4 regions of the Streptomyces sp. NPDC028289 genome follow, and region 2 is predicted to be linked to each of the others. Evidence: riboswitches for the same ligand, from Rfam matches in the RefSeq annotation. Region 2 holds a riboswitch; each other region holds the start of a gene.
What was found. A riboswitch is a leader RNA that binds a small molecule or an ion and turns the genes downstream of it on or off. The one in region 2 is predicted to bind cyclic di-AMP.
Positions count from the first base shown of each region.

Region 1: linked by a shared signal. The riboswitch ahead of ACZ4UV_RS16155 (C40 family peptidase) and the one ahead of ACZ4UV_RS13120 (M23 family metallopeptidase) in region 2 are both predicted to bind cyclic di-AMP.
Region 3: linked by a shared signal. The riboswitch ahead of ACZ4UV_RS36165 (transglycosylase family protein) and the one ahead of ACZ4UV_RS13120 (M23 family metallopeptidase) in region 2 are both predicted to bind cyclic di-AMP.
Region 4: linked by a shared signal. The riboswitch ahead of ACZ4UV_RS24805 (M23 family metallopeptidase) and the one ahead of ACZ4UV_RS13120 (M23 family metallopeptidase) in region 2 are both predicted to bind cyclic di-AMP.

Region 1 covers NZ_JBVHTI010000003.1:436,798-441,001, forward strand. Annotated here, with positions in the region: gene ACZ4UV_RS16145 (hypothetical protein) at 1-243, shown strand, start outside; gene ACZ4UV_RS16150 (tellurite resistance/C4-dicarboxylate transporter family protein) at 256-1,224, opposite strand; gene ACZ4UV_RS16155 (C40 family peptidase) at 1,451-2,599, opposite strand; cyclic di-AMP (ydaO/yuaA leader) riboswitch at 2,607-2,781, opposite strand; gene pcrA (DNA helicase PcrA) at 3,094-4,204, shown strand, end outside.
Region 2 covers NZ_JBVHTI010000002.1:1,153,267-1,157,470, forward strand. Annotated here, with positions in the region: gene ACZ4UV_RS13115 (alpha-galactosidase) at 1-1,611, shown strand, start outside; cyclic di-AMP (ydaO/yuaA leader) riboswitch at 1,919-2,079, shown strand; gene ACZ4UV_RS13120 (M23 family metallopeptidase) at 2,084-3,031, shown strand; gene ACZ4UV_RS13125 (SGNH/GDSL hydrolase family protein) at 3,213-3,998, shown strand; gene ACZ4UV_RS13130 (TetR/AcrR family transcriptional regulator) at 4,043-4,204, opposite strand, start outside.
Region 3 covers NZ_JBVHTI010000007.1:649,529-653,732, forward strand. Annotated here, with positions in the region: gene ACZ4UV_RS36155 (cytochrome P450 family protein) at 1-642, shown strand, start outside; gene ACZ4UV_RS36160 (transglycosylase family protein) at 843-1,853, shown strand; cyclic di-AMP (ydaO/yuaA leader) riboswitch at 2,036-2,209, shown strand; gene ACZ4UV_RS36165 (transglycosylase family protein) at 2,214-2,903, shown strand; gene eno (phosphopyruvate hydratase) at 3,307-4,204, shown strand, end outside.
Region 4 covers NZ_JBVHTI010000005.1:20,618-24,821, reverse strand. Annotated here, with positions in the region: gene ACZ4UV_RS24815 (dihydrofolate reductase family protein) at 1-906, shown strand, start outside; tRNA gene ACZ4UV_RS24810 (tRNA-Met) at 1,045-1,118, shown strand; cyclic di-AMP (ydaO/yuaA leader) riboswitch at 1,444-1,602, shown strand; gene ACZ4UV_RS24805 (M23 family metallopeptidase) at 1,612-2,646, shown strand; gene ACZ4UV_RS24800 (aldo/keto reductase) at 2,821-3,783, shown strand; gene ACZ4UV_RS24795 (PrsW family intramembrane metalloprotease) at 4,079-4,204, opposite strand, start outside.

The DNA.
Region 1 (4,204 bases), on a different contig from region 2:
GTCCCCGGGATGCTGCACGGCGCGTTCACCATGCTCGCGACCGGCGTGATCCTGGTCGGTCTCAACGAGGCCGACGACCACCACGTCAACACCATCAAGATCGGCGTGAAGCTCGCCCTGCTGATCGTGATCCTCGGGCTCGTCTACGTGAAGCGGGACGACGAGAAGGTCGAGAAGGGCGCTTTCGGCCTGGTGGGCCTGCTCACGGTGGTGAACATCTTCATCGCCGTCCTGTGGACCTGATCCCCGGCATCCTCAGCGGGTCTTCCTGAGAGCGGCACGGGCGTCCGCCGCCGCACCGGCCGCCACCGTCAGCCAGGCCGCCACCGTGACCCACACCAGCACCCGCCCCGGCCACCTCAGCCACGCGCCGCCGACGGCGGCCGCGACCGACAGCGTCGCCGTCGCCGTCATCCCCATCGGGAACACCGTCGACCAGCGGCGCATGTCGTAACGCGGGCGGGGCCACGCCACCTCCGCGGCCAGCAGGACGACGTACCAGGCCAGGTCCAGGACCAGCAGCGCCACCGTCACCACGCGCAGGACGCCCTGGTCGTCGTCGTTCCACAGGTACAGCCGCGCACTGTCGGCGGCCAGCAGCCGTGCCCCGGCCAGCGCCGAGATCGCGAGCGCGCCGCCCGCCACCCACTGGTCACCGGGCCCCTGGGCGATCTGCCGCCACTCGAACCGGGGCACGGCGAGCCCGTACATCGCCAGCCCCACCCAGAACAGGACCAGCGAGAGGTGTGCGAGCCATGCCGTGGTCACGGCCGCCGCCAGCGTCGCACCCAGCACGGCCGGCCCCTGCGTGGCCACACAGGCCAGGAACACCGCGCCGGGCATCCGCGGCTTCCAGTGCCGCACGACGAGGACCAGCAACGGCAGCCACAGCGCCACCGACAGCGCCAGCAGGGCCTCGGCCAGGGTCTGCCACCCGAGCGCCGAGAACCGCGTCCCCAGCACCGTCGTCGCCGCCACGGCGGTGAGCGCGCCAGGCGTCCGCGCCTCCCGCGCCCACCGCAGGCGGTCGCGCGCCAGCCGTACGACGAAGTCCGCCGCCAGCGCCGCCCACATCACGCAGGTCAGTACCAGCGCCACCCGGGACACGGTCTCGGCGCCCGCCAGGTGCAACCCCACCGACATGATGCCGGTGGCCATCACGGCGGCCCCGGCCGCCGGCGGACGCTGCGCCCACCAGCCGCGGAGGGGTGAAATGCCGGACATGCCCCTGATGCTAGGGAGTGCCGCCCGCTGGACGAGCGGGGCACGCGCGCGTGCGGCCCGAAACGGCGCCGACCGCGCGAGCCGTACGGTCGCGGCGGACGGGAGCGCGGGGGGATGTGGGGGAGCGGCTGCGGGTGCGTGGCGGGCGGCGGGCGCCGCTGTGCGTGCGGGGCCGGCGAAGAGAAGCGGGAGGCGGCGCCCCCGGGGTGGTGGGCGCCCCGTCGGGTCAGGCCGGGCGCACCACGCTGTGGATGATCGACTCGCCGCCGTAGTAGATCGACTCCTCCCGGACGTAGGCGCCGGGCTTCGGGGCGTGGATCATCATGCCGTTGCCGATGTAGATGCCGACGTGGCTGACGTCGTCGTAGAAGAAGACCAGGTCGCCGGGCTGGGCGTCGGCGAGGGGGACGGTGGTGCCGGCGTTCACCTGGTCGTAGGTGGTGCGCGGCAGGGAGACGCCCGCGGCCTTCCAGGCGGCCTGGGAGAGCCCGGAGCAGTCGTAGGAGCCGGGGCCGGTGGCGCCCCAGACGTAGGGCTTGCCGATCTGCGCGCGGGCGAAGGCGATCGCCTTGGCGGCCTTCGTGGCGTAGGCGGAGGACGAGCTGCTCGACGTGCCGGAAGAGGAGCTGCCCGACGCGGTGGACGACGACGTCGCCCGGTCGGCCGCCGCGGCCTGCTGCTTCGCCAGCTCCGCCGCCTTGCGGTCCGCCGCTTCCTGCTGCCGCTTCTCGATCGCCGCCAGCCGGGCCTTCTCCGCGGCCGTCAGCTGGGACAGCAGCTCCCGCGCGGAGGCCAGCTTCGTCTGCACCGTGGTCTTCGCGGTCCTGAGGTCGTCCTGCGTCTCGGTGAGCGACTCGAGGCTCCGGGTGGCCTCCTGCCGCTTCTTCATGGTCGCGGACTGCTGGGTGACGTAGTCGTCGACCGCGCCCTTCTGGCGCGCGGTCAGGCGGCTCATCAGCTGGTCCTGGTCGAAGTAGCCCTGGGGGCTGTCCGCGAGCAGGAAGGTCGCCGTGTCGGGAACGCTCGCCCCGGTCCGGTACTGGGCCGCGGCGAACGAACCCAGTTCCTCACGCGCCTTGTTGAGCCGGTCGGTGCGTCTGGCGACGTCGTCGAGCAGGGTGTCGACCTGCTTGCGCTGACTGCCGGTCCGCTCCTTGGCGGCGTTGTACTTCTCGGTCGCCGACTCCGCCTGCCGGTAGAGGGCGTCGACCTTCTTCTCGACCTCCTCCAGGCTCGGCTTGCCGTCCGAGGAGGGCGCGGCCTCGGCCGTCTGGGAGAACAGGGCCATGGAGGTGAGGGCGGCGGTGGCCAGTGCGGGGGTGCGTATGCCTGCCGCGCGTGTTCCTGACGGCCGGGACTTGCGGTGCGACGCCAACGGGGGCGACTCCTTCCAGCGGTCCGCCTACCGAGTTAGCTGTCGGGTTCGGGCGGGTGGTTCGGAAGGGTTGCCCTACGGTCCGTTCCCCGGAGGGGAGTCGGGACCGATTCACCCCGGGATCGGTGTGGGTCCCCGGCTCCGGATGCGCGGTGGCGCCCCGGACTCGGCGGAGGCCGTGCGGCCCGGCGACGTTCGCCGGTGGGGGTCGTACGGCCTGCCCGGCACGCTAGCCAACTCGTGTGGTCTCTGTGAAGTTTGATGTGCGATATGCCCGATACATTTTCGTGACCTTGGCGTCGGGATTTGTTCAGGCGGGGTGATCCGGGACGTTATGGGTAACTTGCCATGGATTGTTGAGAGGTTCGTGGTGGGCCTTCGCGGCCGTGTGACGCGCGTCGACCTGCTGTGACCGAACGGATCTGTTCGGTCACCGGGGCGAGTTTTCGGGGCGGCGGCCGGTTGTCGGTGGGGCGCCCTAGACTCGGAGAGCGATGAGCAGCCTCTTTGACGACAGCTTCCTGGCGAGCCTCCAGGCCCCCCGCGGCCATGACGAGGAACCCCCGCCGCCGCCCGAGGACGAGCACGCTCCGGAGTCGATTCCGGACGATCTGTTCGGCGGGAAGTTCGACGTGCCCCCGGACCGGGACGCCTACTACCGCGACGGCGCCGCCCGCCCGGCCCTGGACCCGGCCGCACTCCTGGAGGGGCTGAACGACAACCAGCGGGCCGCCGTCGTGCACGCCGGCTCCCCGCTGCTCATCGTGGCCGGCGCCGGTTCCGGCAAGACGCGCGTGCTCACCCACCGCATCGCCCACCTGCTCGGCGCGCGCAATGTGCACCCGGGCCAGATCCTCGCGATCACCTTCACCAACAAGGCCGCGGGCGAGATGAAGGAGCGGGTCGAGCACCTCGTCGGCCCGCGCGCGAACGCGATGTGGGTGATGACCTTCCACAGCGCCTGCGTGCGGATCCTCCGGAGGGAGAGCAAGAAGCTCGGCTTCACCTCCTCCTTCTCGATCTACGACGCGGCCGACTCCAAGCGCCTGATGGCCCTGGTCTGCCGAGACCTGGACCTCGACCCCAAGAGGTTCCCGCCGAAGTCGTTCAGCGCCCAGGTCAGCAACCTGAAGAACGAGCTGGTCGACGAGGAGGACTTCGCCGCCCGGGCGAGCGACGGCTTCGAGAAGACCCTCGCCCAGGCCTACGCCCTCTACCAGTCGCGGCTGCGCGAGGCGAACGCCCTCGACTTCGACGACCTGATCATGACGACGGTCAACCTGCTGCGCGCCTTCCCGGACGTCGCCGAGCACTACCGCCGCCGCTTCCGGCACGTCCTGGTGGACGAGTACCAGGACACCAACCACGCCCAGTACGCGCTCGTGCGCGAGCTGGTCGGCACCGGCGCGCACGACGAGAGCACCCCGCCCGCCGAGCACGACCTGCCTCCCGCCGAGCTCTGCGTCGTCGGTGACGCCGACCAGTCGATCTACGCCTTCCGGGGCGCCACGATCCGCAACATCCTGCAGTTCGAGGAGGACTACCCGAACGCGACGACGATCCTCCTGGAGCAGAACTACCGCTCCACCCAGACGATCCTCTCCG
Region 2 (4,204 bases):
GACCGTGAGGGCTGGCGGCTCTCCCAGCTGCACGGCCGCTGGGCCGCGGAGTCCCGGCTCACCAGCACCCCGCTCACCTACGGCGAGAAGGTCATCGGCAGCCGCCGCGGCCACACCGGCCACCAGCACCTGCCCTGGGTCGCCCTCGACACCGACGCCACCGAGGAGCGCGGCGAGGTCTGGGGCTGCGCCCTCGGCTGGTCCGGCTCCTGGCGGATCGCGGTCGCCCAGCTCCCGGACGCGCGCGTGCAGATCACCGGCGGCGCCGGCTACGACGACTCGGGCCTGCTGATGCTGGCCGAGGGCGAGTCGTACACCAGCCCCGTCTTCGCGGGCCTGTGGACCGACGGCGGTTTCGGCGGGGCGAGCCGCGCCTGGCACGCCTACCAGCGGGCGTACATCATCCCGGACGCCGATCAGGACCGGCCGGTGCTGTTCAACTCCTGGGAGGCCACCACCTTCGACATCTCCGAGGAGCAGCAGGCCACCCTCGCCCGCCGGGCCGCCGCGATCGGCGTCGAGCTGTTCGTGGTGGACGACGGCTGGTTCGGCGCCCGCACCAGCGACCGCGCCGGGCTCGGCGACTGGACGCCCAACCCGGACCGCTTCCCGAAGGGTCTCAAGCCGCTCGCCGACTACGTGCACGCCCTCGGCATGCAGTTCGGCATCTGGGTCGAGCCCGAGATGGTCAACCCGGACAGCGACCTGTACCGCGCACACCCCGACTGGGTGCAGTACCAGCCGGGACGGAAGCGGACGGAACTCCGCAACCAGCTCGTCCTCAACCTCGCCCGCGAGGACGTCCAGGAGTACCTGTGGGAGCAGCTCGACGCCCTGCTGTCCAGCGCTCCGATCGACTACGTCAAGTGGGACTTCAACCGCTGCTTCACGGACGCGGGCTGGCCCGGCGAGCCCTACCCGCAGCGCCTGTGGGTCGACCACGTGCGCGGGCTGTACGCCTTGCTCGACCGGATCCGGGCGGCCCACCCGAACGTGGCCATCGAGTCGTGCTCCGGCGGCGGCGGGCGGATCGACCTCGGGATCATGAGCCGTACCGACGAGGTGTGGACCTCCGACAACACCGACCCGCTGGACCGGCTCGCCATCCAGCACGGTTTCAGCCAGATCCACCCCGCCCGGGTGATGTCGGCCTGGGTCACCGACAGCCCGAACCACCAGCTCAACGGCCGGGTCAGCAGCCTGCGTTTCCGGTTCGTCAGCTCCATGGCCGGTGCGCTCGGCATCGGCGGCGACCTCTCGCAGTGGACCGAGGAGGAGCTCGCCGAGGCCGGCCGCTGGGTGGAGCTCTACAAGGAGATCCGGCACCAGGTGCAGCGCGGCGATCAGTTCCGGCTGCGGCCGCCGGCCGGCGGGCTCAGCGCGGTGCAGTACACGCTCGGCGACGAGACCGTCGTCCTCGCCTGGCTGCAGGCCCAGAGCTACGGCGAGCCGGCGCCGGCGCTGAGGCTGCAGGGGCTCGATCCGACAGCGTCATACGAATGCCGCGAAACGGGCGAAGTGCACCGGGGTGCCGTCCTGTTGCACCACGGGCTGCGCACCGGACTGAAGGGCGACCTGGATGCGGCAGTCATCCGGCTTCGCCGGATCTGACACATATGCCCGAATAGGTGCCTTCATTACAACTCGGCGTGTAATAAGGGGACGTGGCATGACGTGCGTGAGGAGCGTCATATTCGTGACCGTCCGTCGCGCGTCATGCTCACGTAATCCCGGTGTTCCGTAAGCGGATTGGAAAAGCGAACAGGCCGGAATTCACGGAGAGTGACCGGGATTTCCGGTAACGGATCAAGTGAAACCCGGACGGCCGGAACCGGACGCTTGTCCACGTCCGTCCTACTCGCTTACGTTCGCCACACATCCGGACGGAACGCCGAATCCTGCCGCCGCCCGGAGTCCCCACACACACTCACCCGTGCCCGGCAGGAGCGGGGGACCCACCAGGTAAGACCGCCTGTTCCGGTTCCCGGGACGGCTAGGGGTACAGCCACGCTTTCCGCCGTGGCCGGGCAGCTCCAGCCCGAACCCGACAGCTCACCTCGCAGGCGCCGGAGAGGAATGCGCCATGCCCGCGAAGGGTAAGCACCGCCGCCCCAAGTCCCAGCGTTTCACCCGCTCGATGGCCGTCGCCGGAACCGGTGGCGCCGCGCTGGCTCTGCCGCTCATGGGGGCCACCGGCGCCCACGCGGCCACTACGCAGTCCGTTTCCGAAAAGGCCGCCCAGACGCTTCCCGTGATCGGGAAGACCGCGGTGAAGGAGGCGCCCGCGGGGAATTCCGGCGCCGCGCATTTCGCGCACCGCATCTACACGGTGGTGCCCGGTGACTATCTCTCGAAGATCGCCCGCGAGCAGAACGTCCGCGGCGGCTGGCACCGGCTCTACGCCGACAACCGGCAGGCGGTCGGCGACAACCCCTCGCTGATCCACCCCGGACTCAAGCTCACCCTCGGTGGCCGGCACACCACGACGACGGACTCCGGCTCCCGTCCGCAGACGCAGTCGAACCCGCAGTCGTATTCCTCCTCCTCGTCCTCGGCCTCCTCGTCCTCCTCGTCCTCGTCCTCCTCCGCGGACGGCTCCGACGGTTCGGTCGCGACCACCTCCGGCTTCAACCTCCCGGTCGCCGCCGGCGCCGTCGGCACCGGTTACCACGTGGCCGGCAGCATGTGGTCCAGCGGCTACCACACGGGCGTCGACTTCGTCGTCCCGACCGGCACCCCGGTCAAGGCCGTCGGCGCGGGCACGGTCGTCACGGCCGGCTGGGGCGGCGCCTACGGCAACCAGGTCGTCATCCGGCTCGCCGACGGCTACTACGCGCAGTACGGCCACCTCTCCGCCCTCTCCGTCTCGGTCGGCCAGACCGTGACCGCGGGCCAGCAGGTCGGTCTCTCCGGCGCGACCGGCAACGTGACCGGCCCGCACCTGCACTTCGAGATCCGCACCACCCCCGACTACGGCTCGGACGTGGACCCGGTCGCCTATCTCCGCTCCAAGGGTGTCGCCGTCGGCTGACCAGGGGCCCTACGACCGACGCTTCAACGTCGGTGTTCAGGGCCTTATTCCAAGGTTGGCAAAGTATTTAAAAGTGTCTTATCTCACCGAGCGTCAACCCCTTATTACGGTCGCGTAGGTCACAACCGAAGGTGAATCATGGTCCGACGTGGGAGACGATTCGAAGAATGACAATGCATCAGTGATCGGGTCGTACGCGGCGGTGGGGGACAGCTTCACCGAGGGCGTGGGAGACCCCGGCCCCGACGGGGCGTTCGTCGGCTGGGCCGACCGGTTCGCGGTACTGCTGTCCGACCGGCGGCCCGAGGGCGACTTCGGTTACACCAACCTCGCCGTGCGCGGGAAACTGCTCGACCAGATCGTGGCGGACCAGGTGCCGCAGGCCCTGGAACTCGCCCCGGACCTGGTCTCCTTCTGCGCGGGCGGCAACGACATCATCCGCCCCGGCACCGACCCCGACGAGGTGGCCGAGCGGTTCGAGCGGGCCGTGGCCCGGCTGACCGAGGCCGTCGGTACGGTGCTGGTGACCACCGGCTTCGACACCCGGGGCGTGCCCGTCCTCAAGCACATGCGCGGCAAGATCGCCACGTACAACGGACATGTCCGGGCCATCGCCGACCGGTACGGCTGCCCCGTCCTGGACCTGTGGTCCCTGAAGACCATTCAGGACCGGCGGGCCTGGGACGACGACCGGCTGCACCTCTCTCCCGAGGGGCACACACGCGTGGCGCTGCGTGCGGGCCAGGTGCTCGGCGTCGAGGTGCCGGCCGACCCGGACCAGCCGTGGCCCCCGCTGCCGCCCCGCGGCACCCTGGAGGTCCGCCGCGACGACGTGCACTGGGCCCGCGAGTACCTCGTCCCCTGGATCGGGCGCCGGCTGCGCGGGGAGTCGTCCGGCGACCACGTGACGGCCAAGGGAGCGCTCTCCCCGGACGACATCAAGATGCGGATCGCTTCCGTGGCCTGAGGCGGAACCGGCGGGTAAGGGGTGGCCGCATTGCGGGCCGCCCCTTACTGCTGCCCGGACAGCCCCAGTTCGCGCGCCAGCGCCTCGTCGGCCCACTCCTGGGCCCTGGACCGGGCCACGGCACCGGGATACGACGTCAGCTGGACGGCGAGCCCGTCGAGCAGCGCGGTCAGCCGCAGCGCCGCAGCCGGGGGGTCAGGGCAGCC
Region 3 (4,204 bases), on a different contig from region 2:
GCGCTGCCCGCCGAGGCCGGTCCCGGCGAGGACCTCATCTCCGGGCTCATCCGGGCCTCGGACCACGGCGAGCACCTCACCGAGAACGAGGCCGCGGCCATGGCCTTCATCCTGTTGTTCGCGGGTTTCGAGACCACCGTCAACCTGATCGGCAACGGGACGTACGCGCTGCTCACCCACCCCGGGCAGCGGACACGTCTGCAGGAGTCCCTGGCCGCCGGTGAGCGCGGGCTGTTGGAGACCGGCGTCGAGGAACTGCTGCGCTACGACGGGCCGGTGGAGCTGGCCACCTGGCGGTTCGCCACCGAGCCGGTCGACATCGGCGGGCAGCGCATCGCGCCCGGCGACCCGGTCCTGGTCGTCCTGGCCGCGGCCGACCGGGACCCGGATCGGTTCGCCGAGCCGGACACCCTCGACCTCGCCCGGCGGGACAACCAGCACCTCGGCTACGGCCACGGCATCCACTACTGCCTCGGGGCCCCGCTCGCCCGCCTGGAGGGGCAGACCGCGCTCGCCGGCCTCCTCACCCGCCTCCCCGACCTGCGACTCGCGGTGGACGAGAGCGAGTTGCGGTGGCGCGGCGGGCTCATCATGCGCGGACTGCGCACCCTGCCCGTGGAGTTCACGCCGGCCGGTCGCTGAAGCCCCCCGCAGGCCCTCGCCGAGGCTTGTACCGGCCCGTGGGGGTAAAAGGTGACCGACGTTCAAGTCTGTGATCTTCACGTGATCTACGCGGCATTAACTTGTGACAAGTGATCGTCTGCCGATACGTTCACCCATCAGCGCGGCGCCCCTGCGGGAACCGTCGCGCCGGTCACCGCTGTCGCTCGAAAGGTTTCCGCATGCTCTCCGGGAACGGTCGTCACCGTCGCCCCCGCCAGGCTCCGGCACTCCTCGTCGCGGCCGGGGTGACCGGCTCCGCCATCGCCATCCCGCTCCTAGGCGCGGTGAACGCCAGCGCGGCCGACGGCTCGACCTGGGACCAGGTGGCCGAGTGCGAGAGCGGCGGCTCCTGGAGCGCCGACAACGGCACGGGCTACTACGGCGGCCTCCAGATGTCCCTGGACGACTGGAGCAAGTACGGGGGGCTGGAGTACGCCGGCACGCCGGACCAGGCGAGCCGTTCGCAGCAGATCGCGGTCGCCGAGAAGATACTCGCCGACCAGGGCACCAAGCCCTGGCGGACCTGCGCCCTGCTCGCCGGCCTCTCGTCCGACGACGCCTCGGTGAACGTCGACACGGGACTCGGCGACTCGGGCGATTCATCCGGTTCCTCCGACTCGTCTGACTCGTCCTCCGGACTGTCGGACTCGTCCTCCTCTTCCGGCTCCGACTCGTCTTCGGGCGCCACGGACTCCGGGAACGACTCCGCCGCCCCCTCTCCGAGTGCGAGTGCCGACGACGGCTCCAAGGGGGACAGTTCCAGCAAGTCCAACAAGACGGACAAGTCGGAATCCTCCGACTCCGACGCAGGCTCCGGCGCCTCGAAGGCGAGCGAGAGTCCCGTCACCTCCGGGATCGACGACTCGGACAATTCATGGCAGACCGGCGGCTCTTGGAGCCTGGTCGACACGGGAGCCGTCAGCAGCGGCGGCAAGCACCGCGGCGGCTCGGCGGACGAAAGCGTGACAAACGGTCAGAGTGTCACCTCCTCCGGCCGCCACGCCTCCCGCGATGCCGGCACCTACACCGTCCGCGACGGCGACACCCTTGCCTCCATCGCCGACTCCCTTGACCTCGACGGTGGATGGCGTGCGCTCTACGCCGCGAACAAGGCCGACATCGGCACCGACCCGAACGCCATCACCCCCGGTCAGACCCTGAAACTCGGCAGCGAATCGGACGAAAAGTAGCGGGAGTTGACGTCCCGCTTCGAGTTGAATGTCCGTTTTGGTGAAAGTGTGGGATGAGTCTCAGAAGCCCTGATCATCTTTGAAATTCACCTGATGGCCTGTTTACGGTCAAGGCCGCTCGTCACCACGAGCCCCGGCCGTCGCAACGCCGAGTCCTGCCAGCGGCCGCCCGGGAACAGTCGTCGCGTCATGCGCCGTAGGCAGGAGCGGGGGACCCAAGGTAAGTGCCGGGGCCGGTAGTTGAGGCTGCCGATCCGGCTCGGGGTGAAGCCGCGCACCGACACACGGTGTGCGGCCGGGCAACTCAACCGGCCCGAACCCGACAGCTCACCTCGCAGGCGTCGGTGAGGGGATCGATCCATGCTGTTCTCCGGCAAGGGCAAGCACCGTCGTCCGTCCAAGGCCGTCCGCGCCATCGCTGTCGCCGGTGTCACCGGCGTCGCCGTCGCCGCCCCGCTGATGGCGGCCGGCAGCGCCTCCGCCGCCACCGCCTCCGAGTGGGACGCCGTCGCCCAGTGCGAGTCCGGCGGCAACTGGGCCATCAACACCGGCAACGGCTACTACGGTGGTCTGCAGTTCTCCGCCTCCACCTGGGCCGCGTACGGCGGCACGCAGTACGCCGCGCAGGCCAACCAGGCCACCAAGGCGCAGCAGATCCAGATCGCCGAGAAGGTCCTCGCCGCCCAGGGCAAGGGGGCCTGGCCGGTCTGCGGCACGGGCCTGTCCAGCGCCACCTACACCGGCGGCAGCTCCAGCAGCTCCTCCGGCTCCAGCTCGTCGAGCAGCAGCACCAGCACCCGCTCGACCGACACCCAGGCCGCCTCCCGCTCCGCCGAGCGCCCGGCCGCCAAGAAGACCGTCACCACCCCGACCGGCAAGAAGGTCAAGAAGGGCGACGGCGAGTACAAGGTCGTCAAGGGCGACACCCTCAGCTCGATCGCCGAGAAGCACAAGGTCAAGGGCGGCTGGCAGGCGCTGTTCAAGCTGAACAAGGACATCGTCGACGACGCCGACTTCATCTACCCGGGCCAGCAGCTGCACCTGAAGTAGGGCACCTGACGCAGCGCGCGGCGCGGCCGCCGAAAGTATTGAGCGGCGCCCAGCTGAACCACAGCTCCCACACAGCCGTGGTCCCCATAGTGGAGACCACGTGAGGGTCACCCCCCGTCCCCCACAGGCCCCCGCTCCGGTGCGTTTTCCCCCGTACGCACCGGGGCGGGGTTTCTCTTTGCCGCCCCTTCCCGGCGCGCTTCTTGGCCCGCTCTTCTTCCGTTCTTCATCGGGACCCCCTTTGTTCCGCGCATGAACAATGAGTACCGTCTGTGTGTCCACGGGCCGGTCGGTCGTGCCGGCCGACGGCCCTCGGACGGTTAGGCTCTAGTCGCAAGGCTGAGCAAGGGCCGACGAGGCCCACGTGCGCCCCGCACAACCAGCGTCACATCCCAAGAAGGAGATGCTCGTGCCGTCCATCGACGTCGTCGTAGCCCGGGAAATCCTGGACTCCCGAGGCAACCCCACGGTCGAGGTCGAGGTCGGCCTCGACGACGGCAGCACGGGTCGTGCCGCCGTTCCGTCCGGCGCCTCCACCGGTGCCTTCGAGGCCATCGAGCTCCGTGACGGCGACCCCAACCGCTACCAGGGCAAGGGCGTCGAGAAGGCCGTCCTCGCCGTCATCGAGCAGATCGGCCCGGAGCTCGTCGGCTACGACGCCACCGAGCAGCGCCTGATCGACCAGGCCATGTTCGACCTGGACGCCACCGACAACAAGGGCTCGCTCGGCGCCAACGCCATCCTCGGTGTCTCCCTCGCCGTCGCGCACGCCGCCTCCGAGGCGTCCGACCTGCCGCTGTTCCGCTACCTCGGTGGCCCGAACGCGCACCTGCTGCCCGTCCCGATGATGAACATCCTCAACGGCGGCTCGCACGCGGACTCCAACGTCGACATCCAGGAGTTCATGATCGCCCCGATCGGCGCGGAGTCCTTCTCCGAGGCGCTGCGCTGGGGTGCCGAGGTCTACCACACCCTGAAGAAGGTCCTGAAGGGCAAGGGTCTGGCCACCGGCCTCGGCGACGAGGGCGGCTTCGCCCCGAACCTGGAGTCGAACCGCGCCGCGCTCGACCTCATCCTGGAGGCCATCAAGCAGGCCGGTTACGTCCCCGGCGAGCAGATCGCGCTCGCGCTCGACGTCGCCGCGTCCGAGTTCTACAAGGACGGCAAGTACGAGTTCGAGGGCAAGTCCCGCTCGGCCGCCGAGATGACCGAGTACTACGAGGAGCTCGTCGCCTCCTACCCGCTGGTCTCCATCGAGGACCCGCTGTTCGAGGACGACTGGGCGGGCTGGAAGGTCCTCA
Region 4 (4,204 bases), on a different contig from region 2:
GGCCGGCCCGAGTACCCCCTCAAGGTCACGGTCACGGCGACCGGCGACCTCGACCCGGACGCGAAGTTCTGGCACACCGGCGGCGAGAAGATCGTCTACACGACGGACGAGGGGGTACGGCGGGCCCGTGCCCTCGGGATCGCCGCCGACGTCGTCTCCCTCGGCGCCGACCTCGACTGGCGGCTGCTCCTGGAGCACCTGCACGACGTACGGGGCGTACGGCGCCTGATGGTCGAAGGCGGCGGCACCGTCCACACCCAGCTCCTCCAGCAGGGCCTGGCCGACGAGCTCCAGCTGGTCCTGGCCCCCCTCTTCGTCGGCGACCCGAAGGCGCCGCGGTTGTTCGGTCCCGGCGGGTACCAGGCCGGGCGGCTGCGGCTCCTGGAGACCCGCCGGATCGAGGACGTCGTCCTCATGCGCTACGAGCCCACGGCCCCCGGCACGGGCGGGTCGGTGTCCGCCGCGGACCGGCACTGGCTGCGGCTCGCCTGCGAACTGGCGGCCGAGTGCCCGCCCTCCCGGACCGCGTTCAGTGTGGGCGCGGTCGTCGTCGCGGCCGACGGCACGGAGCTGGCCCGCGGCCACTCCCGGGAGGCCGGCGACCCCGTGGTCCACGCGGAGGAGGCGGCCCTGGCGAAGATCCCCGCGGACGACCCCCGGCTGGCCGCGGCCACGGTCTACACCAGCCTCGAACCCTGCACCCACCGCGCCTCCCGCCCGCACCCCTGCGCCGAGCTGATCCTCCGGGCCGGGGTACGACGGGTGGTGACGGCGTGGCGCGAACCGGACACGTTCGTGGCGGCGGCCGACGGGACGGGGGCGCTGCGGGAGGCGGGGGTGGAGGTGCTGGTGCTCGGGGAGTACGAGGGGGAGGCGAAGGCGCCCAACGCGCATCTGCTCGGCTGAGCGGGTTGGGGCGCGGTTTGCGGGTGCGGGTGCGTGGGGGTTGCCCGCGGTCAGGGACCTCCCCGCAGCCCCGTCGGCCTCGTGAGACTTAACCCGTGTGACTTCCCCTCTTCGGATGGCGTATGCTGGTGTCACCGACGCGGGGTGGAGCAGCTCGGTAGCTCGCTGGGCTCATAACCCAGAGGTCGCAGGTTCAAATCCTGTCCCCGCTACTGAAACCCAGGGCCGGAATCCGAGATTCAAGGATTCCGGCCCTGAGTCGTATCCAGATCCTGAGACGGCCCTGAGCGGGGCGCGGTCACGTTCGGTGTCCGGACGACCGCCCTGTGCATAACAACTGAGTCACCATCAAAACCTGTGTGACTCCTGAGCTGAGCGGCGCGCACCGTCGACTCGACCGTTTTTGACCGGTCGTGGCAGGTAAGTCCAAGCTTTGAAAGCTTAATGATCAAGGCGAACAGCTTGGAATCTGATAGCCGGGTCTATTAACGTTCGATAACGCAGCGCGGTCGTCCCAGCCGTCACCCGAGACGGCTCCGTGCGCACGCGCCGAATCCCGCAAGGGAACCGGGGAACCACCACCTTGGGGTGAATCGCACGGCTACCGCCGGGTACGAAACGGCCGGTATACGCGCGTAGGAGACCTTCCCGCTCCGAACCCGTCAGCTAACCCGGTAGGCGGCGGAAGGAAAGGAGTGCGCCCGCGTGGCGTCCAACCCGCCTGCTCCGACAGCCCCGTTCGTGCCCAGCCAGCGTCAGCCCGACACCTTCGGCTACGGCGGCTACCGCATCGACGAGGGCCCCTTCGAGGAGTGGAACCCCACCGAGGAGTCCCTCTCCGCGGTACGCGGCCGGCACCGGGTCGCCAAGCAGAAGGGCGGCGGGCTCGCCCGCAGCTCCACGGTTCTCGGCGTCGGCGTCATAGCCGCCGTCGGCGCGGGCGGCATGGCCAGCGCCAACACCGGCAAGCCGCCGGTCTCCATCTCGCTGCCCGACCTCCCGTCCTCCGTCAGCTCGCTGCTCGGCGAGGACGGCGGCCACCAGGCCACCCGGACCGCGCTCAGCAGCGTCACGACGACCGCCACCGACGCGGACTCCTCCTCGTCCGACGCCGGTGAGGCGCTGCGCAGCCGGATCATCGCCCAGGCCGCGCAGCAGCAGAACCAGCTCGACACCAAGGCCAGCGCCAAGGCCGTCGCCGCCGCCGACCAGGCGGTCGCCGCAGCCGAGGCCAAGGCGGAGAAGGCGGCCGCCGCCAAGGCCGCCGACGCCAAGGAGAAGGCCGAGGCCTCCGCGAAGGAGAAGGCCGAGCAGGCCCGCCTCGCCGCGCTGGCCAAGCAGTACACGCTGCCCGTCGTCTCGTACACGATCACCGGCACCTTCGGCCAGGCCGGCTCCATGTGGTCCTCCGGCTACCACACCGGCCTCGACTTCGCCGCGCCCACCGGCACGCTGATCAAGGCCGTGCACAGCGGCACGGTCACCGAGGCGGGCTGGGCCGGCTCCTACGGCTACCGGACGATCATCACCCTCGACGACGGCACCGAGCTGTGGTTCTGCCACCAGTCCTCGATCGGCGTCAAGGTCGGCCAGAAGGTCGCCACCGGCGACGTCATCGGCCGCGTGGGCGCCACCGGAAACGTCACCGGCCCGCACCTCCACCTGGAGGTCCACCCGAACGGCCAGGCCACCGCCATCGACCCGATGACCTGGCTGCGGGGCAAGGGCCTCAACCCCTGAACCTGGCTCCGGCCAGAACCCGGACCTCACCGACCGGCCCCCGGCGGCCCTGACGACAACCCCCGGCGTCAGGGCCGCCGGGCTGCCCGCCACGCCTCGCGGAGGCGGTCGCCTTTACAAGAACTTCGTGTTGCGTCGGCATGGGGTGCCCGGCGACGCGTGTTGAAGTCAGGCATGAGTGCTTCTTCCGCTTCCCCCTCCCTCCGCAAGCTCGGCGCCTCCGACCTGGAGGTCTTCCCGCTCGCCCTCGGCGGCAACGTCTTCGGCTGGACCGCCGACGAGGCCACCTCCTTCGCCGTCCTCGACGCGTACGCCGCCGCGGGCGGCAACTTCGTCGACACCGCCGACTCGTACACGGCGTGGATCGAGGGCAACAAGGGCGGCGAGTCCGAGACGATCATCGGCAAGTGGGTCAAGGCGCGCGGCAACCGCGACGACGTCGTCATCGCGACGAAGGTCAGCCAGCACCCCGAGTACCCGGGCCTGTCCGCCGCCAACATCAAGGCCGCCGCCGACGCGTCCCTGCGCCGTCTCGGCACCGACCACATCGATCTGTACTACACGCACTTCGACAAGCCCGAGATCCCGGTCGAGGAGATCATCGGCGCGCTGGACGAGCTGGTGCGGGCGGGCAAGGTCCGGCACATCGCCGCGTCCAACATCACGCCGGAGCGGCTCCAGGAGTCCCTGGACTTCTCCGACCGCGAGGGCCTCGCCCGGTACGTCGCCCTCCAGCCCCACTACAACCTGGTCTCCCGCGACACCTACGAGGGCCCCCTCCAGGACCTGGCCTCCCGCACCGGCCTCGCGGCCGTCCCCTACTTCTCGCTGGCCGCCGGCTTCCTCACCGGCAAGTACCGCCCCGGTACGACGGTCGACAGCGCGCGAGCCGGCCGAGCCGCCCAGTACGCCGAGTCGGAGCGCGGCCAGAAGGTCCTGGCGGCCCTGGACGAGATCGCAGCGGCCCACGAGGCCCCGATCCCCACGGTCGCCCTGGCCTGGCTGGCTGCCCAGCCCACCATCACGGCCCCGATCGCCTCGGCCCGCACACTGGAGCAACTCCCGCCCCTGCTGGCCGTGGCGGACCTGAACCTGACGGACGAGGAACTGACGAAGCTGACAACGGCTTCCGCCTGACGGCCGCCTGCCCCCGGCTCCTCCGGTCCACCCTTCCGCCGCAACGGTGCTCGGCCACGACGGTCGAAGTCGGCGGGGCCGGGCAGGCCGGTACCCGCCGTCGGAACGCCGGCCCGTCGCGGAGCACAGCGCCGTCGTGGGCCGGTCGCGCAGTTCCTCCCCCCAGCCTTCGGCCGGGGGTACCCCCAGCGCCCCCCAGGGGGTTGCAGTCCGGTTCGTATGCGTGTCCGCCGCAACGGCGCTCAGCCGGCACGGCGCATCCCGGCGGTGCCGAGCCGGCCGCGACCCCGAAGCGCTAACTCCGGTACGGGTTGTAGGCGGGATACGGCATCGCCGCCCCGTAGGCCGACGGCACGTAACCGGTGTACCCCGGCCATGCGCCCGGCGCGGCCGTCCGCGCCGCGTACTCCAGGGCCGGCCG